Regions from separate parts of the Marinifilum fragile genome, predicted to be linked through region 2. Evidence: riboswitches for the same ligand, from Rfam matches in the RefSeq annotation. Region 2 holds a riboswitch; each other region holds the start of a gene.
What was found. A riboswitch is a leader RNA that binds a small molecule or an ion and turns the genes downstream of it on or off. The one in region 2 is predicted to bind cobalamin.
Positions count from the first base shown of each region.

Region 1: it holds a riboswitch for cobalamin, as region 2 does, so the genes downstream of both, ACKPCA_RS08565 (ABC transporter substrate-binding protein) here and ACKPCA_RS06050 (TonB-dependent receptor) in region 2, are expected to answer to the same signal.
Region 3: it holds a riboswitch for cobalamin, as region 2 does, so the genes downstream of both, ACKPCA_RS13650 (TonB-dependent receptor) here and ACKPCA_RS06050 (TonB-dependent receptor) in region 2, are expected to answer to the same signal.
Region 4: it holds a riboswitch for cobalamin, as region 2 does, so the genes downstream of both, ACKPCA_RS08550 (TonB-dependent receptor plug domain-containing protein) here and ACKPCA_RS06050 (TonB-dependent receptor) in region 2, are expected to answer to the same signal.

Region 1 covers NZ_OY781962.1:2,160,913-2,169,657, forward strand. Annotated here, with positions in the region: gene ACKPCA_RS08560 (iron ABC transporter permease) at 1-294, opposite strand, end outside; gene ACKPCA_RS08565 (ABC transporter substrate-binding protein) at 302-1,486, opposite strand; cobalamin riboswitch at 1,575-1,709, opposite strand; gene ACKPCA_RS08570 (group I truncated hemoglobin) at 1,827-2,186, opposite strand; gene ACKPCA_RS08575 (hypothetical protein) at 2,326-2,850, shown strand; gene ACKPCA_RS08580 (apurinic/apyrimidinic endonuclease family protein) at 2,883-3,881, opposite strand; gene ACKPCA_RS08585 (hypothetical protein) at 4,361-4,960, shown strand; gene ACKPCA_RS08590 (DUF6660 family protein) at 5,275-5,583, shown strand; gene ACKPCA_RS08595 (CusA/CzcA family heavy metal efflux RND transporter) at 5,759-8,745, shown strand, end outside.
Region 2 covers NZ_OY781962.1:1,545,643-1,554,387, reverse strand. Annotated here, with positions in the region: gene ACKPCA_RS06075 (methyltransferase family protein) at 1-172, shown strand, start outside; gene ACKPCA_RS06070 (class I SAM-dependent methyltransferase) at 231-1,055, shown strand; gene ACKPCA_RS06065 (flavodoxin) at 1,159-1,662, shown strand; gene ACKPCA_RS06060 (hypothetical protein) at 1,729-1,893, shown strand; gene ACKPCA_RS06055 (sirohydrochlorin cobaltochelatase) at 2,024-2,962, opposite strand; gene ACKPCA_RS06050 (TonB-dependent receptor) at 3,021-5,276, opposite strand; cobalamin riboswitch at 5,373-5,587, opposite strand; gene ACKPCA_RS06045 (histidine kinase) at 5,936-7,858, shown strand; gene ACKPCA_RS06040 (zinc-dependent metalloprotease) at 8,075-8,745, shown strand, end outside.
Region 3 covers NZ_OY781962.1:3,421,101-3,429,845, forward strand. Annotated here, with positions in the region: gene ACKPCA_RS13650 (TonB-dependent receptor) at 1-1,954, opposite strand, end outside; cobalamin riboswitch at 2,070-2,287, opposite strand; gene ACKPCA_RS13655 (DUF4369 domain-containing protein) at 2,693-3,361, opposite strand; gene ACKPCA_RS13660 (M16 family metallopeptidase) at 3,594-6,404, opposite strand; gene ACKPCA_RS13665 (thioredoxin family protein) at 6,499-7,872, opposite strand; gene ACKPCA_RS13670 (thioredoxin family protein) at 7,910-8,745, opposite strand, start outside.
Region 4 covers NZ_OY781962.1:2,156,578-2,160,652, forward strand. Annotated here, with positions in the region: gene ACKPCA_RS08550 (TonB-dependent receptor plug domain-containing protein) at 1-2,101, opposite strand, end outside; cobalamin riboswitch at 2,265-2,475, opposite strand; gene ACKPCA_RS08555 (ABC transporter ATP-binding protein) at 2,538-3,584, opposite strand; gene ACKPCA_RS08560 (iron ABC transporter permease) at 3,577-4,075, opposite strand, start outside.

The DNA of each region.
Region 1 (8,745 bases), 620 kb from region 2:
AATTCCCAGAACAAAAGGGCCTGCTAATGGATTTCTAAACAATGTTTGCATCATTAATCCTGTTACCGATAATCCTGCACCTACAAAAATGGCTGTTAATGCTTTGGGTAACCTAAAATTAAGAACAATATAATTCCACGAAGTTTTCACCTCATTTCCTGCCAATATCGCAAACACCTTTTCAAAAGGAATATTTACCGATCCAAAAATTAGATCTAGCAACAATAAAGTGATGATGATAAGGCTTAAACCGCCAAATAAAATAGATACAATTTTACCTTTCTGAGAAACCATAGTTCTGTTAATTCAATTTCTGATAAAAATGCAATTCATAATCCGGCAACAAGTCTGGATGTAAAATTTTAATAATGTCCTTAAATACCACATCAGGCTGAATGACTCCAGATTCAAACCAGTCATTAGCACCACTCTCCTTCATTCTTTTGGTATAACAGTATACTTGCTTTGTTTTGTAAGACTCAAACAAAGTATACCTATCATCCAGATTCTCCAGATCTTTTATTGTTTTGCATTGTCCAGGACCAAACCAAATATCGGCATCATGTTGTTTATCAAACACAGTTTCAAAACTTAAAGGCATACTCCCGCTCGTACTATCCGAAAACCAGCAATAATCTGCCTTCCCATCTCTAAGGAATTGAGCCAAATAAGATTGCCCTCCCGGCATATACCATGTGCCTTTAAAATTATATCCTGAAAGAATTGTAGGCTTATTTTTAACGGTAGTTACAATTGATTTTAAATCAATGTATCTTTTTTCAACCTCATCGAAATGTTTCTCTGCCTCAGCTTCTTTATTAAAAAAGGCAGCGATAAACTTGGCCCATTCGGCACGAGCCAAAGGCGAAGATTCCATCCATTCGATATTATACGCAACAGGCAATCCAGCTTGCATTAATTTAGTTTCTCTATCGGTAATCTTCATAAACCCAGCCACCATTACCAAATCTGGATCAATTTCAACAATCTTTTCGAAATTTAAGCTTTCAGAATGACCTACTGCCTGAATTTTACCAGCCTTAGCTCTCTTGTCTATTTCCTCATCGTAGATTCTATCACGTAAAGAAACGGCTACAATTTTATCCTCTACGCCCAAGAATTTCAAAATTCCGATTTGTGTGCTGGAAAGTGCCGCAATACTTTTAACAGGAACCTCTACCATCAAACCATCATCAGGAAGTTTTCCTTCAAATTGATCTCCTCTATTTTTAAGGTAATACTTCTGAAAAACCTTGCCTTCGTTCCAAGGATCCCAAACAATCAATTCCTTCAAATTATTATCAAGAATATTGATTTCGAATCCCTTTGCATACTTCAGTTTTGTTTGATGATAAAAAGCCTTATCAGCAATATCTGATTCTGAATTCTGTGAAGTCTTCTTTTTTTGCTCTCCTGATTGACATGCAACAAAACCTAAAACAGTCAGAAGTAACAAGTTTAGGCCGATCGTTTTTAATAAGTTCATTTCTTCCACAAATTATTGTGGGGAAGGATGATAAGAAAATACAATTCTTAAAATTATACTCCCGTTACTCAGTTCCCCGAAGTCACGAAATAGTTTCATTAATTAGGCAGGTATTCCGACTTAACTATCTTAGGAAAGTATTACGGCTGCGGGGACAGCTTTGGATTTTCACCAAATTCCCTTTTCATTCTTGAAACAAGAAACCCAATTGCTGCAAAGCTATGCAATATTTTGGAAATAAAAATAAGTTTTAGAACAATTGGAATTACTTGAATTCATAAAAAAAGAGATCAAACCAAGGCGGATCTAATCTCTTTATAAAAACACATTCAATATGGTATTACATTGCCACAATATCTTTCTTCATACCATACAAAACAAAAAGAACTTCTTCTTTTTCCTTTTGCCCAACATCATTCATTTCAAGTGCCTGCAATATATCATCAAGAACTGCATTAAACTCAACATCACTAATATTCATTCCCTTGTGAGTTGATAACATATCTTTTCCTTCATATACACTTGGGCCACCTGTTCCCATGATGAAAAAGTTAGCCGCACCTTTTTTTAAACTTGGAATGTCGCTCTTGGAAAAGCGTGGTGCAATTGCGGCATTTTTAAGATGTAGGTCAACAGTATCACTAGCAATTTTTGTAATCCCATCGCTTCCGCCTAATCTTTCGTAAAGTGATAACTCCATTATTAAATCCTCCTTATTTTAAAATAAACAAGAATTTACGGAGAATTACCAGCAATGTCAATTAATTAAACAAACTATAGCTCAACGAAATTAAATAAAATGGTATCTTTCTCATTCTAAATTATACAAATCAACAAGTATGAAAAAACTACTATTCGCATTGCTTTTCATCCCACTTATTGGGATGGCACAAGATCAAAAACTACCAGAACATTTCTCTTGCCTGGAGTATTTTATGGGTAATTGGAAAAGTGAGACAACCGGCAAAGCAGGAAAAGGAATTGGAAAGCAATCTTTTACTACAGAAATGAATGGTCGATATATTACATTAAATGTAGAAACCAAGTTTGACCCTAGCGAAAAATATCCTGAAGGTGAGTTACATATCGATAAAGGATACATCAGCTTCGATGGATTTCGTAAGAAAATCATCTATCGACAATTTAATATCGAAGGCTATGTAAATCAATTTGTGTTAGATAATTCGAAAGAAGGTGTATTTGTTTTTGAAACAGAAGCCATAGAAAATGTTCCAAAGGGATTTAGGGCAAGAATCACTTTTGAGATCGTGGACGAAAACACATTTAAAGAAGGATTCGAATTGGCTGCTCCAGGAAAAGATTATTCGGGATGCATATATAATACATGGAAACGTATAAAATAGATGATATAAAAAAGGACACGCAATGCGTGTCCCTACATTAAATTATTTCGCTGCACTTCTAGTTTCTCTGTAAATTCATCCATATCTTTTGTAATGAATTCATGAACTACAATCTCCGGTTGCACTTCCGCAATGATTTCCTTTACTCGTTCTGATTGAAAAGGCAAATGCTGATCGATTTGCAAAACATGCTTACGAGCTGCCGAATATTTTTCGCGATGAGTAAGTTTTTCCCAATCCTGAGGAAAACCATTTTGTATCTGTTTCAACTGATACTCTCCCGACAAACTGCAATTCAGGTGCAAACTTTTAATTTTGGCTTGTACATCTTTTGACAATCTTGATATTCTATCCAAAACAAAATCGATGGCCTCATCCTCACAACGCAGAGCGGGATTGGTATTCATTAAATGCCCTGTATCCAACAAAACATTCCAATTGCTGAACTCTAACCTTCCTGCAAAATCATCAACCTCTGCTGGAAATAGCAGATCCAAACCTGGCCACCACAAATTTTCTATAGCCAAAGTAACCGGAGGTTCTCCATCGGTGAATTCCTGTGCCGTACGGTTTAGCATCTCTGCCAAGTTGGAACTCACTTCGGTATTCTTATAAGTAAAATCACGTGAAAAGGCATGATCCAACTCAACATGGGCAGCATGAATAACTGCATGGGCCGGATTAAACAGGCTAGCATTCTCCCACAACTTCTTTTGCGTTTGCACCATTTCGGAAGCATTTCTTCCTCCACAACAAAATTGCAAGTAATCATTATTTACATCCGGGAAATAATATTTTGCAGCTTCCTCTCCTTTTCGCCAAACATCCAACCAGGTTACCCAAAACGGCAAATGAATTGATTTTACTACTTCCTTTGGGATTTCATCAGATGGATGATCGTACCCTATTAGTAACTCCACACCATCTAATTCTTTTGTATTGATATATTCTTTTAATCCCTCCCATTTGTTATCGAATCGATCCACATCAGAAGGATGAACTGAAAAGTCAATTAAGTTTTGGTAGCTCATTGTCTAAAAATTTTGCACCAAAAATAGTTCAATACCAATAAGCAATCAAAACGATTGGTAAAATATATTAATCTGTGAGTGCATATTAGCACAGAATAAAATTTTTCAAAAAGAATCGAGATTGCAATTTTAATGATTCAAATGAGCATTTTCGAAGCAGGTTTTTCTATCACTTTTTTATGAGCTCAAGCTAAAAAATGACGTTTTGCCTCTTTTTCGAAAATTCCGTAAACGTTATCATAAACATGCAAAATGGTCAAATCATGTTAATAATGACAAAATTCTTTATTAAATCTGTGTAACGCAAACAATTTCGGGAGTTTCCGCAACCGTTATAAGTTCATTTTTTTGTTATTTCTCCACTTTTCGAGGATTTTATTTAGATCATTTCTACGAATAATACATAGATTTACAATGTCAGCATAAGAGAAATATCAAGAGCTGATTTTATTAACATTTAATTATTAAATTTTATTTGTATGAAAACAAAAAATGTAAATCTTAAAGGAATTGTTTTGGGAGCATTACTATTCTTAGGCGCAAGTTCAGCTTTTGCCACCGGTAACATCAAAATCAATCAGTATTTGGACACAGATTTGTCTATCGTTTCTATCATCAACCCTACTGAATCGGTTTTAAAAATGAAGATCTACGATAGAGAAGGAAACCTATACTACTCTAAAAAAGTAAATAGCGCTACTACAGATCAGAAACTATTTGACTTTTCTTATTTGGAAGATGGTATTTATAAAATTGTACTAAGTGGTGCAGATGAAAATGTTGAAAAAGAGTTCGTTATTGAAGGAAAAAAACTTAAAGTTACAGACGCTAAAGAACTTGCTGAAAAAACTTTATTCAGATCTAAAGACAACGACTTGTTCGTGAGCTACCTTTCTTTTGAAAATACGACTTTCAACCTTTCAATTACTGATGAATTAGGAAATGAAGTATTCGAAGAATCATATACATCAGCTCCAACTTTTTCAAAGAAGTTTAATGTTACTGCATTACCTGAAGGAGAGTACAAAGTACGTTTAGTTTCAAACAACAAAGAATACAATTATGCCTTCAGAAAATAATGACCAATGTGGGTTGTGTGACCAGATGATTCCAATGAATCACAAATTTTTAATAAGTGTATCCCATTCATGTTAGAGATACACTTATTTTTTGTCCAATATTTTAGGATGTTTACACTTCCGGAAAAACCAACTATCCCATTACATAACTGATCAACGGATAAGCAAGCTACTCCCAAAAAAACATCATTCCTTCTTACCCATCATTTCACTTTCTTCTTAAGACACAGAAAACTGTTAAGGTTTCTTAAAAAACTGTTAAAAAAAATTCAAGGACATAAAACTTTACAATTTTCTTCTACTTTTGTTAGCTCATGAAATGGTTTACCTTCATATTATCACTTTATGCACTGCTTCTAACAGTAGTTCCTTGTAACGATGCCCATGCATTCACTCAAGACAAATCAAACTATGAGTTGGTTGATGGAAGTGATCACATGAATGAAAATCATATTGATACCTGTTCCCCATTCTGCGCATGTACCTGCTGCCAATTAATGGTCAAAGTAAACTTTACAACAATTGACCTTTCTACTCAGGAAACAGTATCCGAACAATATAATTTCCAAAAAGACTTTGTGGAAAACTATCACCCTGATTGTTTCCACCCTCCTATTGTTTAAGTCTGACTTCGATTTTTCGAATCAATCTTTTATGTCAGTTCATGTTGTGAACTAGACGAGTGTACTCCTGCTCTTGCTGCAGCTTGACAGTTTACATTCTTTCACAATGTTATACATCTCGGTTAACTCACAATTGAACTGACTTTAATTAATTGTCCGACTTAAACAAAATAATATGATAGATAAAATAATTTCGTATTCTATTCAGAACAAACTGATAATAGGACTTTTTACTCTTGCACTAATTGCTGCAGGTTTATGGTCTATGAAAAAGGTACCTTTAGATGCAGTACCAGATATAACAAATAATCAAGTACAAGTAATTACAACTGCTCCTAATTTAGGCACTACGGATATTGAGCAATTCGTAACTTATCCTGTTGAACTTGCCATGTCAAACCTTCCAGGAGTAAATGAAATTCGCTCAGTTTCCAGATTTGGGCTCTCAGTTGTTACTGTAGTTTTCGATGATGATAAAGGAACTTACCTTCCACGCCAGGTAGTTAGCGAAAAATTAGGCGAAGTGGCAGAGCAAATTCCAGAAGGATTTGGAACGCCTTTTATGGGACCAATCTCTACAGGTTTAGGTGAAATCTACCAATATACACTTGAAGTAGATCCAAAATTTGAAAGTAAATATTCTCCAACTGATTTGCGTAGCATTCAAGATTGGATTGTTCGTAGACAAATGGCTATGGTTCCAGGTGTAGTAGAGATCAATAGTATGGGGGGTAATCAGAAACAATATGAGGTAGCCATAGATCCAAATCGCTTGCTTGCTAACCAACTTAGTTTAGCTCAAGTTTTCGATGCACTAAAAGATAATAATGAAAATACAGGTGGTGCTTATATCGAAAAAGATCACAAGGCAAACTTTATTCGCGGAGAAGGAATCCTACGCACCAAATCTGATATTGAAAACATTGTAGTTTCAGTACAAAACAACACTCCAATTTTAGTAAAAGATATTGCTGAAGTTCGTTTCGGATCGGCAGTTCGCTACGGAGCTTTTACAAAAAATGGCAAAGAAGCAGTTGGAGGTATCATCATGATGATTAAAGATGGAAATTCAAATGATGTAATTACCGATGTAAAGGAGAGAATTGCTCAAATTCAAAAATCACTTCCGGAAGGAGTTAGCATAGAACCCCTTTTGGATAGAAGTAAACTGATAGAAAAAACAACTTCAACCGTTTCAGGCAATCTTATTGAAGGTGGATTGATTGTAATTTTTATTCTAGTAATTCTGCTTGGAAACTGGAGAGGTGGATTAATCGTTGCTTCTACCATCCCTCTCTCGTTGCTGTTTGCCTTTATCATGATGAATATCTTCGGTGTTTGGGCCAACCTCATGAGTTTAGGAGCAATTGACTTTGGTATTATTGTAGATGGTGCTGTAATTATTGTAGAAAGTATCGTCTTTTATCTCTCAAGACAACTCAAAAAACCTTCATCTGATGAAATGAATGATCTGACCCAAAAATCCTCATCGAAAATGATGAACTCTGCATTCTTTGGTCAATTCATTATCCTTATTGTATTCATTCCTATCCTGGCTCTAGAGGGTGTGGAAGGTAAGATGTTCCGCCCTATGGCTCAAACATTCGCTTTTGCATTAATTGGAGCTATGATTCTATGTTTGACTTACGTTCCAATGATTTCTTCAATTTTTCTTAAAAAATCGAAGAGTGATAAACCCGGGTTTGGTGATAAGATTGTGAAAGGGATTGAAAATTTCTTTGAACCAATTCTAGCTGCAGCACTACGCAGAGGCAAAATAGTACTGATAGGTTCAATTGCCATACTGATCTCTTCAATCGTTTTATTTTCGCGAATGGGGGGAGAGTTTATTCCTCAATTGGATGAAGGAGATCTGGCTTTTCATGCAATTTTAAAACCAGGATCTTCCCTATCGGAAACAGTAGCTACCACAACAAGAATTGAAAAACTTTTAAAAGAAACTTATCCTGAAATTACAACCATTGCCAGTAGAATTGGTGTAGCTGAAGTTCCAACCGATCCGATGCCAATGGATATTGCTGATGTATTTGTTCTTTTAAAACCACAAGATGAATGGACTTCAGCAGAAAACAAAGATGAACTGATCGAAAAAATGAAGGCAACGGTACATACCATTCCTGGTGTGAACTACGAATTTACCCAACCAATCGAAATGCGTTTTAACGAATTGTTAACAGGAGTTCGTGAGGATATTGCCATCAAATTATTTGGTGAAGATTTAGATATTTTGGCCACAAAAGCAGAAGAAATTGGAAAAATAATAGCAGGTACCGATGGAGTGGCCGATATGAAGGTTGAAGCTACAGCTGGTCTTCCGCAAATAACTGTAAACTATAAGAGTGATATGTTAGCTCGTTATGGATTGAGCGTTGTACAATTAAATCAATTGGTATCCTCGGCCTTTGCAGGTGGGACTGCAGGCATCATCTTCGAAGGTGAAAAAAGATTTGATTTGGTTGTTCGTTTAAATCAAAAAAACAGAACCAACATTAATGATATTCGTGAATTATATATAACACTTTCAAACGGATCTCAAATTCCACTGCGCGAAGTTGCTGACATTAACTATGAAGGTGGTCCTATGCAAATTTCAAGAGAGAATACTGCAAGAAGAACCTATGTTGGGATTAACGTTCGAGGCAGAGATATAAAATCTCTGGTTGAAGAAATTCAGGAAAAATTAGATCAAAACCTAGATCTTCCGGCAGGATATTACATCCGTTACGGGGGTGCATTTGAGAACCTGGAAAGAGCATCGAAAAGATTACAGGTAGTGATTCCAATTGCACTGGGCTTAATTTTCCTATTGATCTTTTTCGCACTCAAATCGATGAAGCAATCGGTAATGATTTATATGGCAATTCCCTTTGCAGCCATTGGGGGCATCTACTCTCTTTGGTTACGCGACATGCCTTTCAGCATCTCGGCAGGTGTAGGATTCATCGTACTATTTGGTGTTGCAGTTCTTAATGGCTTAGTATTAATCAGTAGCTTAAATGAATTAAAAGAAGAAGGTATCACAAATATAAAGGATAGAATTCTACAAGGAACAAGAAGAAGAATTCGTCCGATTCTATTAACAGCATCCACAGATGTATTGGGTTTCTTACCAATGGCAATTTCCACCTCGGCAGGAGCAGA
Region 2 (8,745 bases):
AGAGGATTTTTTAAAGGATGCTTTAACAGAATCGGGTTTTGAATGCCGTTACGAAAATGCTCCAGATGAAAGAATAGCCTATCCCGGAATGATAATAGCGGCAATTAAAGTGAGTGAGGTGGAGGATGAAGTTGTATCACAGCAAGATACGAACAGAAGTGTCTTGGGATAAGATTTAAAACCATGAATTCATTTTAAGTAGTAATGATCAATATTTATACGAAGCAATAATGGATAAAATAAAAAATACATTAGAAAATAATATCGCAGAAACCTTATACATTACACTTTACATGAAGGCTTTGGAGAGTCAAAAATCGGATCCAATATTATCGGATCCGATGGCATGTGAAATGTTAAAGACCATCGATTACGATTTTTCAAAATACGATAAGGCCATTCGATCAGCAATTGGTGTTGTGGTGCGTTCAAAACATTTCGATGACCAAGTGCGTGACTTTATAAGCAGAAATGTAAATCCGGTTGTTGTAATACTTGGTTGCGGATTGGATACCCGTTATCATCGATTGAAAGATTGTAGAAATGATGCTGATTTTTATGAATTAGATATACCTGAAGTAATTGCTTTGCGTAGAAAGTTCATGTCCGAATCTTCAAATGATACCTATATTTCAGCGTCGATGTTCGAAACAGATTGGATGGATATGATACACGAAAAACATCCCAATCAACCAATCATGTTTGTAATTGAAGGTGTTTTAATGTATTTCGAAGAAGAGGCTGTTAAAAAGTTATTTTCAGATCTTTCCAATCGGTTTTCTAAAGCAGAAATCCATTTTGATGTCATTAATAAATGGTTGGCCAATAATTCACACAAGCACGATACCATTAAAAATTCAGAAGCTAGTTTTGAGTTTGGTTTAGATGATGATGGTTTAATTGAAAATTGGGGACAGAACCTATCTCATCGGAAGACATACTTATACTCTGATTTTCCTGGATGGAAGAAAGTTGGCTTTATTCAACGTTTTATAATGTCAGTAATTCCAAGATATAAATATGGAGGAAGATTACTTCATTACGTATTGAATTAAAATCATCATTTCTTAGGATTGATTACTCATGACTTGTTAATTAATTTTGAATTGTTCTAAACAAGGTATGAGTGAATTAATTTCAAGTTTAACGAAAAAATAAATTAACAGTGAGCAAGACAGCTATATTTACGGTTCTACTACTGGAAATACAGAAAATGTTGCTAATCAATTAGCAGAATTATTAAATGCAGATGTATTTGATGCATCTACAAAACCTACTGAGGCAATAAACAAATACGATAATCTTATTTTAGGAACCTCTACTTGGGGTGCTGGCGATTTACAGGATAACTGGGAAGATTTTATTGAGGAACTTAAGAATACCAATCTGAAAGGTAAAACAGTAGCTCTTTTCGGTTTAGGAGATGCTTGCAGCAATGGAGATACTTTTGTGGGCGGAATGGCACAACTTTACAGTACAGTGAAGGATCTTAATTGTAAAATTGTAGGAAGTGTAGACATTGAAAGTTATGAATTCGAAGAATCGGATGCTGTAGTAGATGGTAAATTCATAGGATTGGCTCTGGATGAAGAAAGTCAAGGCGATTTGTCGGAAGAAAGAATTAACAAATGGGTGGAGCAGATCAGTAAAGAGTTAAAATAATTGCCAATTCATTGGAATATTTGACCGATTTGCTTTCTGCAAGATCGATTATAAATATTATAAACAATGTTGGAACACCAAAAAATGGTATTGAATGCTGTTGCCGAAGACCCTCTTTTATTTAAAAAAGAGTTCGAAAAGTCAGCGCAATGGTTGAGCATTAAAGAGCAAAAGGAACTAAGTAAATGGGTACAATTGAACTTTAGCGCAAAACACTACGAATTATTATAGATGTTTATAAATCAAAATCGGTTTAGTGAGTAATCATAGTTGACTAAATCAAAATAGCAGCTAGAGGCAGTCCAATTTACTTTTTGGACTGCCTCTTTCATTTTTAAACAAGTTATGTTGTTTGTTTGTCTTATTCAGCATCTTCCAGGTGATCCATCCAGATTTTATTGATCTCGTTGTAATCGCCCAAGCCTTTCATTACAGTATTAACCATGTAACCTTTACCTTCCAATCTTTCTTTCCAGGATTGCTCTGAAATTTCTGATTCGCCTGTATTTCCGTTCATGTCGTTGTTTGCATGATCACCAGCAATAGACATTAATGGAGTAATGGTAACTTTGGTAGCTTTTGGAGAAAGTTTATCCAATTCGGCAAGAATACCGCCTATTGAAGTTGTTCCTGCATCGAAACCAATCCCTTCTACCGTACCTACAAAAAAGTTAGGATTTAGTTTTTGTAGCTCGCTCTGAAGTTTTAAGTATTGAGCATCTGCAGCATGTGGAGTACCGTGTCCCATTAACAATACAGGACCATCTTTTAATTCCTCAGAGAATTTTGCAGCTAGAATATCAGCAACAGCTTTAATATCAGCATCGCTATCCAATAAAGGACGACCAATTTTCACGCTTACCCCTTCGTATTTTTCTTTGAATGCATGAATTGCTTCTTTTAATTCATCAAATTCTTCACCAGGAATAACATGTAAAGATTGTACTTTGAATTTAGAAAAGCCATCCTTTACCATGATTTCCAAAGCCTCCTGAGGCGTGTCATTGTCGATAATTTGTCCTTTTAAAGAACCTTCTCCATTTCCCTGACGCAATTTGTTGATAATGATATCGGAGGTGTAACCCCATTTAATGGTTTCACCGGCAAATCGTTTTTTAGCAGCATTGTCGATGTTCTTGAATGTCTCTTGTGGATCTGGGAATGAAGATCCAAAAGTTACCAATAGAATACCTTCTTTGTCACCTAAAGTGTTCTTGTCGTCATTGTTGTCATCACTACATGCAGTGAATACCATTGCTAATGCGCATAAAGCGATAGCTGATCTTTTGATTAGATTCATTTTGTCTTTTGTTTTTGTTAATTTGATCTTATTGATATATCCCTAAAGGAATATTAGGTTATTTGCTAAAGTTTACATTCAATCCAACAAAGAGTGTTCTTCCCGGATTTAAGGTTCCATAATGTGATCCGTAGGGTCTGTCATCTACATAATCAAACAGATTGTCGATTCCTGCAGTGATTCGAATTTTATAGTTCTCCCATTTGTTAATGCTTAGGTTCGAAGAGAGTTTCCAAACTTGGTAAGCATCTGCATAGCTTCTCTCCAAATCTTCTTCCAAATAGAAACGATCCGATTTGTAAACGCCAGACAAGTTGATGTTTAGCTTGCTATTCGTCCATCTTTGATTATAGGATAGCTTCCATGTGGCACTATGTTCTGATATGCCATTTAATCTGATATCCTGAGTTAGGTTTTTTGCACTTACATAGCTATAACTCCCGTTGAATAACAGTCGAGAAAATACAGGAAAACTAAAATGCCAATCAGCTCCTAAAGTTCTGGCATCATCTATATTGTAACGCTTTTTGGTTTCCTCTATACCTCTTCGTGCATGATCGTATGTTGTAGGAATAATTTTATAATCGATCTTGTCGTAGATTCTATTTAGATATACGTTTAATCCTGTTTTAAACTTATTAGCCTTGAATTCAGTTGATAATGCAAGATAATGTGATTTCTGAGCTTTCAAGTTTTCATTACCAAGGTATAGGCGATACATGCCCATACGGTTGCTTTCGTAATAATAGTATAACTCTTTTAAGGTAGGACTTTTAAAGCCATTGGAGTAGGTGAACCTATGAGTGAATTTAGATTCTTTGTACATCATGGTCAGCTTTGGGGTTGCTGAGAAACCGGTTTTATCGTGGTATAGTGTTCTAAGACCTGCAACCAAATCTAATTTGCCACTTAATTTTATTTCATCCTGAACATACAATGAGTAAGTATAGGCATCAACTTTAGGTGTGGTTAACCTGTATTCCGCTTCAAGGTATTCGCCTTTAATTTCAGTGCCAAAACTTAGTTTGTTCTTGTCGTCGATATTAAAAATGCCTTTCACTTGTGAGATTACATTTATCTCATCCGAATTTTTAAATCGATCGCCCGGATAATAGGTCTTCTTGATTACATCGGTGCTGGTAATATAGGTTTCGTTGTATTTGTATGGATATTCGGTGTAATACAAGTAGTTGTTTGCATCAAAATTGAAACTCAGGTAATTTTTGTGTTTCAATTTATACTTTCCGCCTAGCGAAATAGCTCTGTTGTTGTAATAGTAATTGTGCATTTGAGCTTTGAATGGGAAGTACAAAGTCTTTTCATACCAGGACAAGTCCATGTTAAAACTCAACTTTTTGTTCATTTCGTACTCTAAAAATTGGCTAATGGTATAAGATTTACTTTTGTTTACTGGTTTGTAGTAGGTATGAATCAGGTATGGCAAATCGTGATTGGATTCCCATTTGTTATTAAATTTCAAAGAATTCAATTGGTATCCAGCCTTTTGTTTGTGGTTAAAAGTAGTTTTACCAGATAGTTTTCCTTTACTAAATGTGAAGGAATTTAGCTGTTTGAAATCTCCATAAGCACCCAGGCGAGAACTACTACTTGCTGATAATTTACCTTTTACTTTTTTGGTGATGATATTGACCACTCCAGCTATAGCATCGGATCCGTATAGGGTAGAGGAAGCACCTTTTACCACCTCAATTTGCTCAATATCGGCTGAGTTAATTCTATTTAAATCAGCATATCCGCCAACCCCACCTGTTAGTCGTTTGCCATTCAAAAGGATCAACACGTAATCTTTACCCAAACCATTAATTTTGATATTGGAACCCATCGAACTAGTGGTATAGTCAATAGAGGAGGAGATACCCGAAATGATTTCCTCTACATTTCTCCCTGAGATATCAGCAATGTCTTCTTTTGTAATGATTTCGGTTTGAACAGGCACATTATCAATTTTATAATGTGTTCCTGTACCAGTTACAACTATTGGAGAGATGGTAAAAGATTTTGGCTGAAGCCCAATATCGAAACTTTGGGAAGCGCTTAACTCAATTTCTTGACAGAATTTTTCGTATCCAAGAACTGAAACACATAGATGATATTTGCCTTTTGCTACATTGGTTAACTCATACTGCCCATCTTTTTGTGTAGTTGTTGTATTCAAACTATCGAGGTAAACGAAAGCAAAATCGATTCCCTCTTTGGTGTTTTTGTTGTACACCTTGCCATTAAGGCTAAATTTTTGTGAGAATGCAGTGAAACATACTACCTGCATTAACAACATGCAAAAAATCTTATGCATAGTAAAAATATACTAATGCATTCCTGGAATATGTGAGATGAATGAAATCAGAAAATATACTCAAATCATCATTAACTTCTTTTCCCGGAAGCAATAATTAAACAATATCTCCTGGCAGGTTTCCTGACTTTCCCGATTCTCAACTCCTTCCCATCCCTATAGAACAGTGGATTTTGACTGTTGAGAACGAATTAATATCATAGGATATTAACGAGATTTACAGTAGCGGGTACTGTTCCGGATTTACACCGGATTCCCTTTTAACTCCATTCGCTGAATGCAAACAGAGCACCAAAAGCTTTGCAAATGTATTCTTTTTTATTGATTATAAAATAAAGGGAATTGCTTTTGCTGTATGTTAATTAACAGGTTTGAATTTGGAAAATATATATTGCTGCAATAAGTTTTTGTTAATCAATGTCTTTCGGTATTGTATTAATTGCCAGTTTAATTGAGGGTAAATTGTTTATTCTTATATGATCATATGTTATCTATCTAATTTTGAATCCTTTTAAGCTTCTTATTTGTAAAATTTATCGAAATTCATTTCTAATTCATTCTATATATTACTTTTGTACTCTATTTCTGAAATGACATCATTTCATATTTGTAAATATTTGCTTATTAATAAGTTTTGTGCTTTTAAAAATCTGGAATTAATGAATTTTCGTAACAAATCCATCATCTTTATAGGAGCGGTTATCATTTTGGCATTTGGTGCGGTAGCTTATTTGATTGGGGATAAAATGACCATTACCGCCCGTAAAATGAGCGTGGATCTGGCTTTATCGAAAGCACAAAATAGTTTTTTGATTGTAAAAAGAGAATTGGATGAAAGCATTTTGCGTACAAAAATGCTAGCCGAATCGATAGAAGAAACTATCGATATGAACACGAAGGAATCCGCGCTAATTAATAATGCGCTGATCACCAAACTGAAGTTGAGAAACGAAATTAATGCAGTTTGGTACATTCCTATTGATTCATTAAATAGAAGAAATGATCAGATAGATTCTTCTTTCTACCAATCTGATTTGAATCTAATACACAATCAATTGGCGATTCAATTTCTGCAAAGTAAAAATGAGAACATATCTGTCCCTTATCAGGGATCCGATGATCGTTTAATAAGTTCTATTCTGGTTCCGGTTGAACGTAGCAATCGTATTATTGGGGTGTTGGGTGCTGATCTGGATCTGTATCGATTTCAGCAACATTTTTACGATAATGAAGATTTGGGAAGAGCCTATGTAAGTATTATTTCCGAACAAGGATTCTGTATATCACATCCCGAGGAAAGTTTTATTGGTAAAAGTATTGATCATTTGAATGATGCAGATGGGATACGAGAGGTGTTGGCAAGTGGTAAAAAAATGCACAGCGAAGTTCATTCTCAATTTCTTCAAGTACCTGTTATTAGGGTATATCAACCTGTTACTATTGGAGAAACCAATACCAATTGGCTAATTACAGTAAGTGTACCACTTTTCAACGTAAAAGAAACGGTGCAAGCCACACGAAATTCAACCATATTAATTGGATTGGTCCTGGCTCTTTTATTGATGGTTTTTCTTTATTTTTCTCAGCGTCGTTGGCTTTATGAATCAACTAAAAGGAGAAGAGCGGAAAGAAGACACATGAACGAGGTAAGTAAATTATCTTCCATTATGGAGAGTACCGATCAAATTATGATTTTTTCGGTGGGAAGAGATTACCAGTATACTAGTTTTAATTCGGTGCATAAAGAGGAGGTTCTTAAATTTGAAAACGAACTTATAAAAGAGGGGAAGAATATTTTGGATGCTTATTATGGTGATTTTCGCATCAAAATGAAAAAGTATCTGGATAGAGCATTGGGAGGAGAGCATTTCTTGGTAGAATATCAACGTCATGGAATAGATTACCAGCAGATATTCAATGCCATATCCGATTCAGAAGGTAGGGTTGTCGGTGTAGCAAGTTTTAAACTGGATATCAGTGAAACTTTACAATTGAGAAAAAAAGCACAGGAGGAAGAAGAGGAGAAGGTAAAAGCACAGTTAAAGAATATCAAAAATCAAATTAACCCACATTTCTTATTCAATTCCTTAAATTCACTGTATGCCTTGGTGGATGGGGAGCCTAAGTTGGCTCGTAAATTTATTGTGAGTTTATCAAAGGTATACCGATATCTGTTAGACAGTAATAACAGTAATTTGATTCAATTGAAACAGGAAATGGATTTTATAAAGCAATACGTTTTTTTACAAAGGATACGTTTTGGAGAAAATTTAATACTGGAATACGATATCCCTGAGGATGCAATGCAATATAAACTACCATCTGTAAGTATTCAATCATTGGTTGAAAATGCCATTAAACACAATGTTATTACCAGCGATAAGCCACTAACCATTCGTATAAAGATTACTGATGACAATTGTATTTTGGTTGAAAACCCTTATCAGCCGCGTACCGATTTAAATCATTCGCCAGGTACAGGATTAAAGAACCTTGATGCTTTGTATACTTTTTTGGGCGATAGAAAACCATATTATGGCATAGAGCAGAACCATTTTATTGCAAAGTTGCCTCTGTTTTAGCAAAACACTTTATTGCCTGCAATCCATTCACACCATTTTTTTTGTCTTTCACTCCCTAATATTTCTGATTCACTCCTTTCTTTTTCCTTGTGAGTTTGAAATAATTCATTTTTGTTCCGAATTCTTGCTTTGAGCTGCCATAGCAGTAGCAATAATTAATGCGAAACAACAAATATGAGGAGATTGTTTGGATCTCTTTGAAACAAATCATTATAAATGAATTTAAATACAATTACACCTACTAAGTCGATTGGGAAACTGATGATAATAGCATGCATTCTGGGGGGTATGCATGCGAATTCCATAGCATCAGAAACTCATTCGATTTCTCCTGAAGAAGGAATCTTTAATTTTTGGAAAAAGAAGAAAAAAGAAACAGAAGTAGATTCTACCACAAATAAAGAATCGAAATCTGATTTAAAAGCTTTTGAAGAAGTAATCACTTCTGATGCTCAAACAAAATTGGGTGTTATTAACATTCATCGAGTAAAGAAAGATTACTATTTCGAAATTCCTGATTCTTTAATGGGACGCGATTTTCTTTTGGTGAATAAAATTTCAAAGGTTCCTTCTCAGGTGAACGAATTGGGCTTGAACAAAGGAATCAATTATCAAAACCTATTAATTCGTTTTGAAGCAGATACCATTCAAGAGAAAATTTGGGTTAAAACTTACCATCCTTATTACGAGGGAAAAGAAGGTGATGCGATTACTCAATCGGTAAAAGACAATTACATTCCTTCAATCAGAGAAGCTTTCGATTTGGCTTGTATTGGAAAAGATTCTACATCCTATGTTTTTAAAGTAAACAAGGTATTTGATGGATCGGAAAAGAGTTTGAATGATTTGTTTGGTGTTTTAGGAATGCCAGGTAGTGCCATAAAGTC
Region 3 (8,745 bases), 1.9 Mb from region 2:
GAATACGTCCCAGAATCGTTGCGCTAAACGAATAATTCTTCCATGAACGATCGTAAGTCAAACGAACATTTCCATAATTTTCTGCAACTCCATCCAATTTTTCACCTGTGGTTTCATCATTGGCATCAACATAGCTGTATCCACCTCCGAGCGTAAAACCCGCTCCTAATTTTGCGTTCAGCAAGAAATCAATCCCTTGAGATTTCGACTCCTCAACATTGTAATGTTTGAGTCTTCTTGTGATTTCATTTTCTGCATCACCAGGTTCAATATCAATAGTCTCATATGCGATCAAATCATCTACATTATTGATGTATCCTGTAATGCTTGCCGAAAGGAAATCATTATGAAACTCTACACCTAATGAAGAATATTGCGATTTCTGAGGATCCAAATCTTCATTACCTAAATAAAGAGTTCCTCCTTTTTCGTAGGCGTAATACAATTCTTTTACAGTAGGAGCTTTAAATCCATATCCATAAGTCCCACGGAAATTAAAATGATCTAGCTTGTAAAGTAAAGATACTTTTGGAGTAAAAGCACTACCAAATTCATTGTGCTTTACGTAACGGGTTCCTGCTACCAACTGAAGTTTTTCAAGCAACTTGATTTCTTCTTGAGCATATAAAGCTATTGTTTTGGCCTCAGCCTTTCCGTTTACCAAACGATCTTCAGATACCATTTTCTCTCTCAGATAATCTGCACCTAAAGTAAGAGTGTTATTTTTAGAAATGACATTTACATATTTCATTCTAAAATTGCTCATTCTTTGATCATTCTGAATGTCTTTATCACTTTTCTTATAACTCTTGTAATCTTGATTGTATCGATAATAATATCTGTACTGATCAAAGTTATAGTCAACGGATACGTAATCTTTTTTATTTAATAAATACTTGGCTCCTGCTTCAAAAGACTTATCGGTATAGAAATAACCATATTTATAAATAGAAGTAGGTCTTATAACATGCTTTTTGAAAAATGAATTTCCGGCATAAACCTCCAATTTCCTAGTGGCACGAAATTTTAAAGTTTGAGCGAAAGTAAAATCGTTGTACTCATATTGTGCTCTTTTATCCGTTTCAATCAGTTGTCCTTTTTTGATTTCAAAAGGACTTAATTTCCATCCATCGCTTCTTTTGTGGTTAAAATTTCCATTCCATGAGAACTTACCCAGGTTAAGATCAACCGTATTGCTTTGTTGATAAGTCCGATATTCGCGAATACGACTCGTATTGGAAACATTTACCTTTTGTTTTGATTTTTTTGTAATGATATTTACAACACCAGCAATAGCATCCGATCCATATAGTAAAGAAGATGCACCTTTTAATACTTCAATACGCTCAACATCATCAGGATTAATTCTATTTAGATCGGTATTTCCACCAACATCTCCATACATACGTTTGCCATCAACAAGCACAAGAATAAAGTCATTTCCCAAACCATTAATGGTCATCATGGCTCCCATTGTTCCTGGATTAAAATCAAATGATGGACTTACATTCATCATCAACTCGTTAAAATCTGAAGCTCCTGCACTTGCAATGGCTTTTTTATTAATCAATTCAGTTTGAACCGGAGCTGTTTTTAAATGATGCGCGGTACCAGTTCCAGTTACAACAATTTCTCCCAACTGACTTTTGGATTCTATCATTGTAAAATTTAGAACATTGACACCTTCCTTAATGGTGATTTTCTGCTTTTGACGACTATATCCCGAAAAGGATACAACCAAATCGTAATCCCCTGGTGCTAAATTCTTAATCTGGTATTCGCCTTTGTTATTTGTCGCTGTACCTGTAGTAGTGCCTGAGAAATATACACTAGCACCAGGCATTGCTTGTTGGTTACTTTTTTGGGTTACCACCCCTTTTAGCACAGCATTCTGTGCATTAACGAAAGTCACTGAAATCAGTAGCATAATAGCTACAACATAAATCTTTTGCATAGCAAGATATTAAAACATTAATAACTTCACTTTGCAATCCTTATGAACGACGAGAATAATTCAGAACATTAAAACCAATAAGTCCCAAACATAAACTTCTGTCCCGGAAGCAAAATGTTTAATCGTTGTGATGGCAGGTCTTCTGACTTATCCTGATTTTTATGCCTTCCCATTCAATCTAAAATCGAACAGTGGCTGTAGTATAAAAACCGCGATCCCAAAACTCTGGAACCAGACTTACAGCAGCGGGAACTGTTGCAGATTTTCACTGCATTCCCTTTTAATCCTATTGCACATGAAGATGCAACTAGAACCATTACTGTCGCAAAAGTATATATTATTTTCTTACTGGCAAGTGTGCTTTTCAGCAGGAAAGTTTATTGCATAAAAAAGCCGTTTCATTTCTGAAACGGCTTTTATCCTTTCTCTTCGGGAAGGACTTAAACCCAACCCATATATCTCTTAATTTCAACAATTTTATTAGAGTTTGAGAGCAGAGAACGAATTGATAAATGTGCATGGGAAATTATTCGTTTTACCTCTGCTCTCATTCATGGCTATTCAAACATAACCAGTTAACTTAGTTAGAATATCATTTTCTAATAAATATTTCAATACATTACAGACTTTATGAAGAGGCTGCCTAATAAAGATTTTATATTTGGAGAGATATCTATAAGATTTTTCAAATCCCCAACGCTCCACTACTTTTGAGACCAGCTCTTTTTTCTAATCTGTTTAATTTTTCAATTGCCAATTGACTGCACAATCAGAAAAATACTTACTTGCATTTTTCAAACACTCTTCCTTCTGCCATGATGTTAAGTTTTCAAATTCATCAAATATCAAAGCCATAGCAATCGGATTTTGAGGTTCTTTTCTGTAAGTACTTAGAATTGATTTTTTACGAAGAGTAACAGCCTTCTTTATTTCTTTACGATATTTAAACAGTTTACCTTCATCCTCTTCACATAAATTCTCTTCGGATTTGTGAGTTTGCACCCAACTAATTTTTTCTGCTAAACTGTCCATGTAAGCTTTTTGATATTTTCTTAAAATCCGATCGTATTCTGTATTCTCAAAAGAATTATTAACAATAACCAATTCTTTTTTATCTATCTCAAAATTAAACTTCCCATAACGAAATATCCAGATATCATATTCTTTCTCTGCATCAACTACCAATGTCATCTTAAAAGGTGGTTTTACATTTTCAATAAATGCATCAAACGCCCCGTCTTTAAGTTGAACATCCGATAAGATTGTTTTTGATTTCTCGCTTTTGGTATTCAGCTTTAATTCTATTTTAGAATCACCTACACCCTCAATTTTACCTGAAATTCTAATTGATTCTTTGTTGCATGAAAAAAAACAACAAACAACTACTAATAATAATAAATTTCTCATTCTTAATATTTAATACTACACCAAAATAAATAGAGCTAGTTTAACTTTTAGCCGAACTACGATTACCATCATTTAAATGACATTGCATAGCCTCATAAATCAACTCCTCTTTACTGATGTTTAATTAATTCTCTGATAATAACCATTCCCTACTTTGCCTCTTTATTAAAAAAGTAAGCTTGTTCAGTTCTTTGTTTTTTCACTACAACTATATTTAAAGCAAGCTTTTCATTTATTTAGTCTCCGGCAAAAACATTATATCCAATATATCAGCCTTTTTTAGGAATTTCTTAGCTGCTTTAGCAATTTCTTTTGTGGTCACATTATTAATCACATTGTCGAAATATTCGGGCGACATTCTGTTTTCTCCCGTTTCGTAAAACTTAGTCAATACAGATAACCAATAATTGTTATTCATCAGAGCTTTGCGGTTATTCTTTTTCATATTCAAAACCACCTTATCCAAATCGGACTGAAGCACTGATTTCTGAACCTGTTTTAGCTCTTTATATACCAACTCTTTTAAATGATCTGCCTTTGCAGGATCACAATCAAAGCGTATCTCTAATCCCAGGTTCATTTCAGGAATACGAGAGCCTGTAGGACGTACATTGACACCATAGGTTCCTCCTTCCTTCTCACGAATATTTTCGGTAAAGCGAAGGTTAAGTACAGAACCCAATATGTTGTGGTAAATGATTGTTTCTCTTGAATAATCAGCATCAGCTCTCATCTTCAAATCAACAGTAGCTTTTGGCTCTGTCATTGGCAGATAAATGCGGTGCTCATGTTTCCCTTTCGGAAAATAGTCTCCATTATCCACCCACTCTTCAACTTCACCAGTTGAATTAATGGCTCCAATATACTCCTCCACCAGTGGTTTAAGTGTTTCGGCATCTACATCACCGATAATGAAGAATGTGAAATCTGCCGCATTAGATAGACGCTCGAAATAGATCTCCTTCATACGTTCGAAATCCATCTGTTCTAAGTAGTATTTGTCAAATGCTAACAAGCGTGGATCACCATTATTGCTAAGGATGGTCAAGGTATCCCTCATGAGATCTTTAGCCGTTTCCACCTTATTATTAATGTTGTAATAATTGCGTTCCATGAGTTGATCATAAGCATTACGGTCAAAGCGTGGCTCTTCAAAACGCATATAGACTAACTGTAACATAGTTTCCAAATCCTTAACCATCGTACTGGCTGAAACAGATTCCTCATATTCTCCGAACTTAAAGCCACACGAGGGTGTTTTACCAGCAGTAATCTTCTTAAACTGGATAGGATCGTGAGCACCAATACCAAAACCAGATACAAATGCTGAAGCAGCTCTGAATGATGGTATATCTTTCACATCATATAACGACTTTCCTCCCTTGCTGACCGCCTTGAGGATAACCTTATTGGTCTTATTGTTAACTTGCTTAAAGACCACCTTAGCGCCATTTGAAAGGGTCCATTCCTGGGCTTTAAACGCGTCAATAGTCTTCTCACTAACAACTTTACCCGGTATTGGAGTGGTGCTCATTAATGGAGCATCCACAGGCGTGTTATCCACATAAGGCTCAATAGTGCTTTGTTCCACTTTTGCTATTATGGCTTCAATCTCCTCTTGTGTAGGTAAAGAATCCGCCCCTTTATCGGGACCGGTCACCACATAAGCCCGGTTGATGTCACTCAAATATTTTGAGGCCACAGCAGATACTTCCTCCACCGTAATACCAGGAATAATCTCTTTGGCAAAAAGGTATTTGAACTTTGCATCAGAAACAGCCTGACCTTCCAAATACGCTCTTTTAATGGCTTTACAGTAGCCATCAGAGCTAATTCCGTTTCGTTTTTTATAATTGTTTTCGACAGCAACCAGAGTATTGACTTTCAAACGTTCCAACTCTTCGTTGGTAAAGCCATGCTGAATAACCCGCTGCAACTCTGTGTAAGCTGCTTCAAACGCCTCCGACTCTTTCCCTATATTAGCAACTGCGTACACATCAAAAGTACTATAGTCTCTTTCAAGAGGACCATAGCCTGCACTTGCCGATAAGAAAGGTACTTTTCCTCTTAATACCAATTCTTTGTAACGCCCTTTCATTAAAGCATTAAAAAAGCTATTTACATATGAGTCCCGAAGACTCTGCATGGTGTTATCCTTGCTTTTTTTATGCCTTATTTTCAGATTGATATTAACGTTTTTATACTCTTTATCTGTTACCTGAACATACATTGGTTCCTGGTTATCCGGAATGATCACAGCCTTACGCTCTTTGGGATTCTCAATGGCAGGTATAGCAGAAAACAGCTCAATCACACGTTGCTCCATTGCATCCACATCAATATCTCCAACAATAGCAACCGCCTGTAAATCCGTCCGATACCACTCGTGGTAAAATTTCCTAAGTTCTTCCGGGTCAAAGTTCTGAATCACATCCAGTTCCCCAATCACATCACGGTAAGCATAGATACTGCCATTATAAATGGTTGGTGCTAATTTCCACTGTAATCTGAAGCCAGGTGTATGGCGCGTGCGCCATTCTTCCGATATCACCCCTCTTTCGGCATCAATCTCTTCCTCATCAAGCGATAGCTCATCACACCAATCGCGTAAAATCAACAGGCACGAATCAACAAGACCACTGTCCTTTGTTGGAACACGACTCAGATTATAAACTGTTTCATTTTTTGTGGTATATGCGTTAATATCCTTCCCAAACTTCACCCCATTATGCTCCAGCATATTTAACATTGCTTTACCTGGAAAAGTGTTTGTCCCATTAAAGGCCATGTGTTCCAAAAAATGCGCCAGCCCATCTTGCTGCTCTGTTTCAAGAGAAGCTCCTACATTCTGGTAAATGTAAAAGCTGGCTAAGCCTCTAGGATTGGTATTACGTTTCAAATAATAAGTTAGGCCATTAGGTAATACACCCTTTCTAATAGTCGTATCAAAAGGTACTGGTTGCGATAAGTCAGCGAATTCCTGTGCCCTTGCAATATTGCTAATTAGGTTTAATCCTAATATTAATAACAGTAGTTTACGCATAAAAATATTATTTTTCAAATAAGACTAATATTATTCTATTTTAATCTTATAATTCATTACTATTAAACTTCAATTTTTACTTTGTTAAGTATGTTTATTTGCCATTAACCGCAATTGTAAGTAAATCTTCTCCTTGTTTCATTAAGCCTAATTCATGTTCAACATTCACTCTTTTTTTATAATTGTAAGGGAAGTCACTTAAAGCTTTGGTTTTTAATTCAATTGCTTTAGTGGTTTCTCCTTGTTTATAAAGAGTATTTGCCTGAAGATTTTCAACCAAATACTTATTAGGAATAAGCCTATTACAGTAACTGATCCAGTCGTTTAAGTATTCAAAATCTTTTTCATTGTCTGCATATTGCAAATAATAGTGAGCTACATCAACTATATCCTTTACAATTTGGTTGGCTTGCATTCCTTCTTTTAACTCTTTCAAAATATGTTTACCCCCAGCATCTGTTCTTTTTTCGTAGCTTTTCTTTCTGCTGTTGTATTCTGCTTTGTCAGCTTTTCTGACTTCATCTACAGGTTGTACATCCTTTTTATTTTCAATGTAAGTGATTGCCTGTTTTTTAAACACATCTATTTCATTTGATAACAGTTGACACATCAGCTCGTAATATTCCATACTCTTATGTCTGTATTCAGTATTTCCCAAAGCTTTGTTTTTGTTAATAAACAGATGCATCAATTCCGGACTTTTAAGGCGATATGCTTCGTTGATGGTATTTCTTAGCATATTACCTTTCATAAAGTCAAGTCTTCTTTTCTCAGACTTATTGGCAAGTTTTGTATAGCTATCGTAATATTTGTCAACTAAATTCCATGCATAACTATCTGCCATAAAATATTTTTGTTTGTCTAGCAGATATTGAAACATTTCCTTGCTGTCTTCCCCAATTTCAGTTTGTATTCGCAACCATGCTTCAATGCCTTGTGTCGGACTTACTCCGTATTCGGTCATTTTATTGATGTATTGTTTCAGAAAAGCTTCATCGTTTTTCTTTTGCTTGAATTCGGCTTGTAATTTTTCCAAATTGGTTCCTTGCTCAAGAGCTTGCAATGCTTTTTTACCAAATCCAATCATGTCGCTACCGTGTTGACTGCCTCCACCTCGGTAAATCATTGTTCCGTCTCCTTTTACAAACATCAGGGTTGGATACGAGTTTACTTTGTAAGTTTTAGCCGCATCAATCCCTTCTTTTTCTGCGTCTAATTTCAGGCTAATAAAGTTTTCGTTGTAAAAATTTCCAACTTCAGGATCAAGGAATGGCCCTTTTGCCAGTCGTTTGCAGGGTCCACACCATTCGGTGTAAAAATCAATAAAAATGAGCTTGTTTTTCTGTTTTGCTTTTTTTAAAGCCTCATTAAATGTGATGTTTTTAAAATCTATTCCCGGTTGTTTTTCGGCACAAGCCGTAATAAAACTTAAAAACACAAATACAATCAATATATTTCTTATTTTCATGGTGTTCTTCTTTTTATAGATGGTAAATTATTTTTTCCTATTTAAGGTAGATTTTACCGCCTACTTTCATGATTTCCAAATCAGCCTTGATTCCTTCCGCATTTTTGCTTTCGCTTTTCAATGCGGCATGGTACGCCTCGTCCATTACCTTAACAGCCTTTTCTTTGCTATTACCATATAAATACAACACAATGGCGTATTGGCTCATTATTTTTGAATCGCCAGGAATAATATCATAAGCCACTTTCATCCAACTCATGACATCCGATTTTTCTTCATCTTCTTTAGCAAAGCGAGCATAGTTGTAAACCATTGATGCAATTTGTTGACTTGTACGAATGGAATAAGGATTAGAGGATTTAGCTCTGCTATCGCCAGCTTCCAATTTAAGCTTCCAATTCACATACTGATTACGTAATTTATCAACATCTACAGACTGAATAAAAGCTTCATTATCATCATGCACTAAGGCTTTGTATTTTTCACCTTGTCCGGTTTGCAAATAGAAGAAAATATAGGTTCTTTCTCGTTGTTTTTCGTCAACCTTGGCACCTGCCTCTCCTGCACGGTTCAACACCATCTCTAATATTGCCGTATCTTTTTTGGCAACCGCATAATCCGTTGTGGTTTCAACCATGTTTCGGGGCAGTTTCTGATATTTTTCACGAATATCTTTCCTTACATAAAGTTTCCAGGCATCAGAACCGTAGTTGCGATGAATAATCTCATCAGCTTTACCTCCATAAATTATTTCATCACTATGGTCAGCCAATAAAACAACCATTTCCTTACTCGATTCTTCAACGCTTTTTTGAATAGTTAAGTACTGCTCCAGTACATCAGTGTAACCAGTGGAGTTCCCTTCTTTTAGCT
Region 4 (4,075 bases), 610 kb from region 2:
CATCTTTCTCAGTATAATTTTCATCTAGTAAATTTGAAATTGAAAATCCAACAGTATAGTTCTCGTTAAAAGAATAGCTGGCCGAATAATCAAAAACATAAGAAACCGGGTGACGCAACAATTCTTCATTCACTAAATCAGGACGCACCTCTTTCCCATTAAAAACAATTGGCTCTTTGGTAATATTTGGCCAATTGGAATAATCAGCCAAGTACATGTAGTTATTCTCGTATCTGTGACCAATATATCTTCCATTCAATCTTGTCGAAAATCCTTTAAGATTATCGTACTCAACACCAAATGAAGCGGTGTTATCTCGAACAAACCTCATTTCGCCTTCCAGCGGATTACCTTGCGCATCAGTATACTTTACTGTTGCATCAATCAAATGAGTATAATTTAAATACAATCGCAAGGAATAATCATAGTCTTTTAATGCACCAAAATCATAAGAAGCGCTTAGTTCCAATCCATCCATATCTGCACTTTGCGCATTAATATAGGTTGTACTGTAATCAGGCAAGGAACTTCTGATGATTTTATCTTTGTGATGCGTATTGAAATAAGTAAGGTCGAAATTGACACCTTTTCTGTAATTATTATAAGCCAAACCAAAGTCTGTTGTATTTGATTTTTCAGGATCCAAATCCGGGTTTCCTACTGTTTTTGAAGAACCTCTGGTGTATTCCCCTGCTACTTGATATGCCTTAGGTGCCAAAAAAGCATCACCCCAACTTGCGTGTGCTGATAAGTCACCAATTAAATTATATTTTACACCAATATTTTTAGTAAAAACCGAGTAGTCCTCATTTTTCTTTGTGTTTCCTAACAAATCATCAGCTTCCAGTTTAAACTTGATATGATCTCCTCTTGCTCCAAGCATCAAATTCAACTTGTCGTTTAATAATTTGAATTGCAATTGTGCATAGAGCCCTGTAGCAATGTTTTTATAATCTGGTTGGTAAGGAGCTTCAATATTTCCACTGGTATCGAAGTTGGTACTTTCGTATTTTTCGGTTTTATTATCCAAACCAAAGGCAAGGTTGTGTTTTCCTATTTGGTAGGAATCTGTCAATTGGAATCCATAGTTTTTATAAACACTTTCAAAATCACCGTATCCATCAGAACCCACATCAATCGTTTTATTCTCCTCGTTTGAATAGAATGGTGAAAACATGATGTTATGATTTTTGATTTTCCCCACTACATCAAAACCCGTTGTAAAGCGTTCAATATCTTTAGAGTCCATTCCTTCGGTATGCCAGAAATTACCAGGAGTTTCAATGTCATCACCTCTGTAGTATCCGCCGTTCAGGTTAATCTTCCAATCCTCTGCGAGGGTAATTCCTAATCGAGTATTTAAATTATAGGTAGTGAATTGTGTATTCACCATTCTTTCTCCATATGAACTTTCATCCAAAATAGATTTTGCATACTTCTCATCATACAAGTTGTGACTACCCGTTTTGTAATCTTTCCCTTGATTATTGAATGAAAATCCCAAATCAAAATCTATCATTTCAGAAACAGAACCACCTAATGCTGCATTTAACTTAGAAGTTTTAAAGCTTCCATATTCAGCATCAATTCTTCCGCCTAACTCACCGGTACTATTTTTGGTCACAATATTTACAACACCAGCCATAGCTGCCGATCCATATTGGGCAGAAAAAGGACCTTTCAATATTTCTACTCTTTCTACATTCTGCAAATTAATACTTGCTATATTTTCAGTACCTGCTGGTTTTCCATCTACCAAAATCACTGTATACTTTACACTTGGCGAAGGAGTAAAACCACGCATACTAACCGTTGCCTGTACACCTGGGTATTGCAAAATATCAATCGATGCTGATCGTTTTAATAAACCCGCCACATCAACGGCTGGTGAGGCTTCAATCATTCTTTGAGTAATCACCTCAATTTTTTGCGGTAAATCCTTAAGTTTGGCATTCACTCTGGAAGCATTAATTTCAACTTCCTCTAAATTCAAATGCTTTACAACCTTTTTGTCATCAGTTGAATTTGGCACTTCATCAGCTTTTACTACAGCGTTAAATAATGACAGCAATGCAAAAGCAGTTAAAAATGTTCTTTTCATGTTTTTAAAGAATAAAATGAAAATAAGATTAACTAATGCAATGCAGACAGGGAGCTTAAAAGAAATTTCACAATATACCGTAAAGGACCAGTTATGGCAGAAAAATCCCTATTTAGTTATTGATTACTTTTTCGTTCGCTTGCTCTTTTTCCCGAAAGCAATGACTTAAATGTTTGCAGTGGCAGGTCTTCTGACTTGTTCTACTTTTTGAGGCCTTCCCATTCCTAAACAATATGGAACAGTGGCAAGGAGTATTTCAAAAAGCTATATTAGAACTTACAGCTACGGGTATAGTTCCGGATTTTCACCGGATTCCCTTTTCATTTCTACTTCTGATAATAGAGAAGTAAAAAACCAAATGCAGCGCAAATGTATACAAATTTTCTCTACAACTTTCCTAAAAAGATCGTTTATTCAACATCTTTTTACATCTGAATTAACTCGTGTGTAAAGTTTTTTTTAGGTAGGCAATTAACTCTTGAATACTGTTACAACAAGTAACACTTTCATTCTGATGGATCTCCCATTTCATAGTATCTTCCAGTAATTTCACACAACAGTCTCCTACTTGCTCACAGGTAACCTGATATCCTTCTCGAGACAAGGCTCGCTGCGTCCAAAATCCCATCACATCATTACCCAAAAGTTGTATGGTTTGTTTTTTCTGGTAATTCATAATAAAATTACCTGTCTTTCTATCGAAATTGAAAGATTTATTCTGAAAGGTATCTTCAATGCTTCTATTCAATACCAAATCTTCAGGAGCGCCCACTTTTATTGGTTGATTTCTTGCCATTAACCAAATTAAATCGGCTGCTTGTAAAGCCAAATCCAATTCATGAGTAGACATCAAAATGGCTTTATTGGTTTCTCTTGCCAAACGATGCAGCAAACGCATAATTTCAACACGGTTCGGTAGATCGAGATGCGCTGTAGGTTCATCCAACATGATTAATGGAGTATCTTGTGCCAAAGCTTTTGCAATCATTACCCTCTGACGCTCACCATCACTCAATTGATTGATATAGTGATTCGCGTAATGCAGTAATCCAACCTGTTCGAGAGCCCATTTTATTTTATCATTATCAGCATCAGATAATTTTCCCATCCAGGAAGTATACGGATGACGCCCCAAAGAAACGATATGATATACCGTAAGATTGCCAACATTAATCCTTTCTGTAAGAACAATACTAAGAAGTTGTGCAATTTCTTTAAAGTTTCTATCTCGAATGGGAATACCTTCAACCAAAGTGCGACCATCCAGTGGGGCTTGTATTCCGGCAATGGTTCTCATTAAAGTAGATTTACCTGCTCCATTGGGGCCAAGCAAACAAACCATTTCTCCCTTCCGAATCGTTAGGTTAATATCAGATAGCAAACACAAAGTATCTTTCTTCGATTGCTTGTAACCTATTGCAAGATCTTTGGTAACTAATATATTTTGATGCTCTCTCTCCTCTTTCATAGTTCCATTATCCACCAAAGGATGCTTTTACATTTCTACTCCTCATAATTACCCAAATCACTACTGGCCCACCAAATAAAGCTGTCACGGAATTAATAGGCAATGTATTTTGATTGCCTGGCAATTGAGAAAAAATATCACAAATTAGCATTATTGCAGCTCCAATTAGCACTACTGCTGGCATTAACACTTTATGACTTGCTGTTCTAAAAATGGAACGAGCAATATGTGGAACCGCAACCCCCACAAAAGCAATCGGTCCAGTAAATGCAGTTAATGTTCCTGCGATTAAAGCCGTGCTAATGATTACCGCAATTCTGGTTTTATTTACCGATATTCCTACTCCTCTAGCATAATTCTCTCCTAACAGCAATGCATCCATAGGCTTTATCAGGAAAAATGCCAAAATTAAACCTGCAAATACAATTGGTCCCATTACCTGCATCTCAACCCATGTCACACCCGCCAAGGAACCAAATGTCCAAACAATAAAACTCTGTATCTGT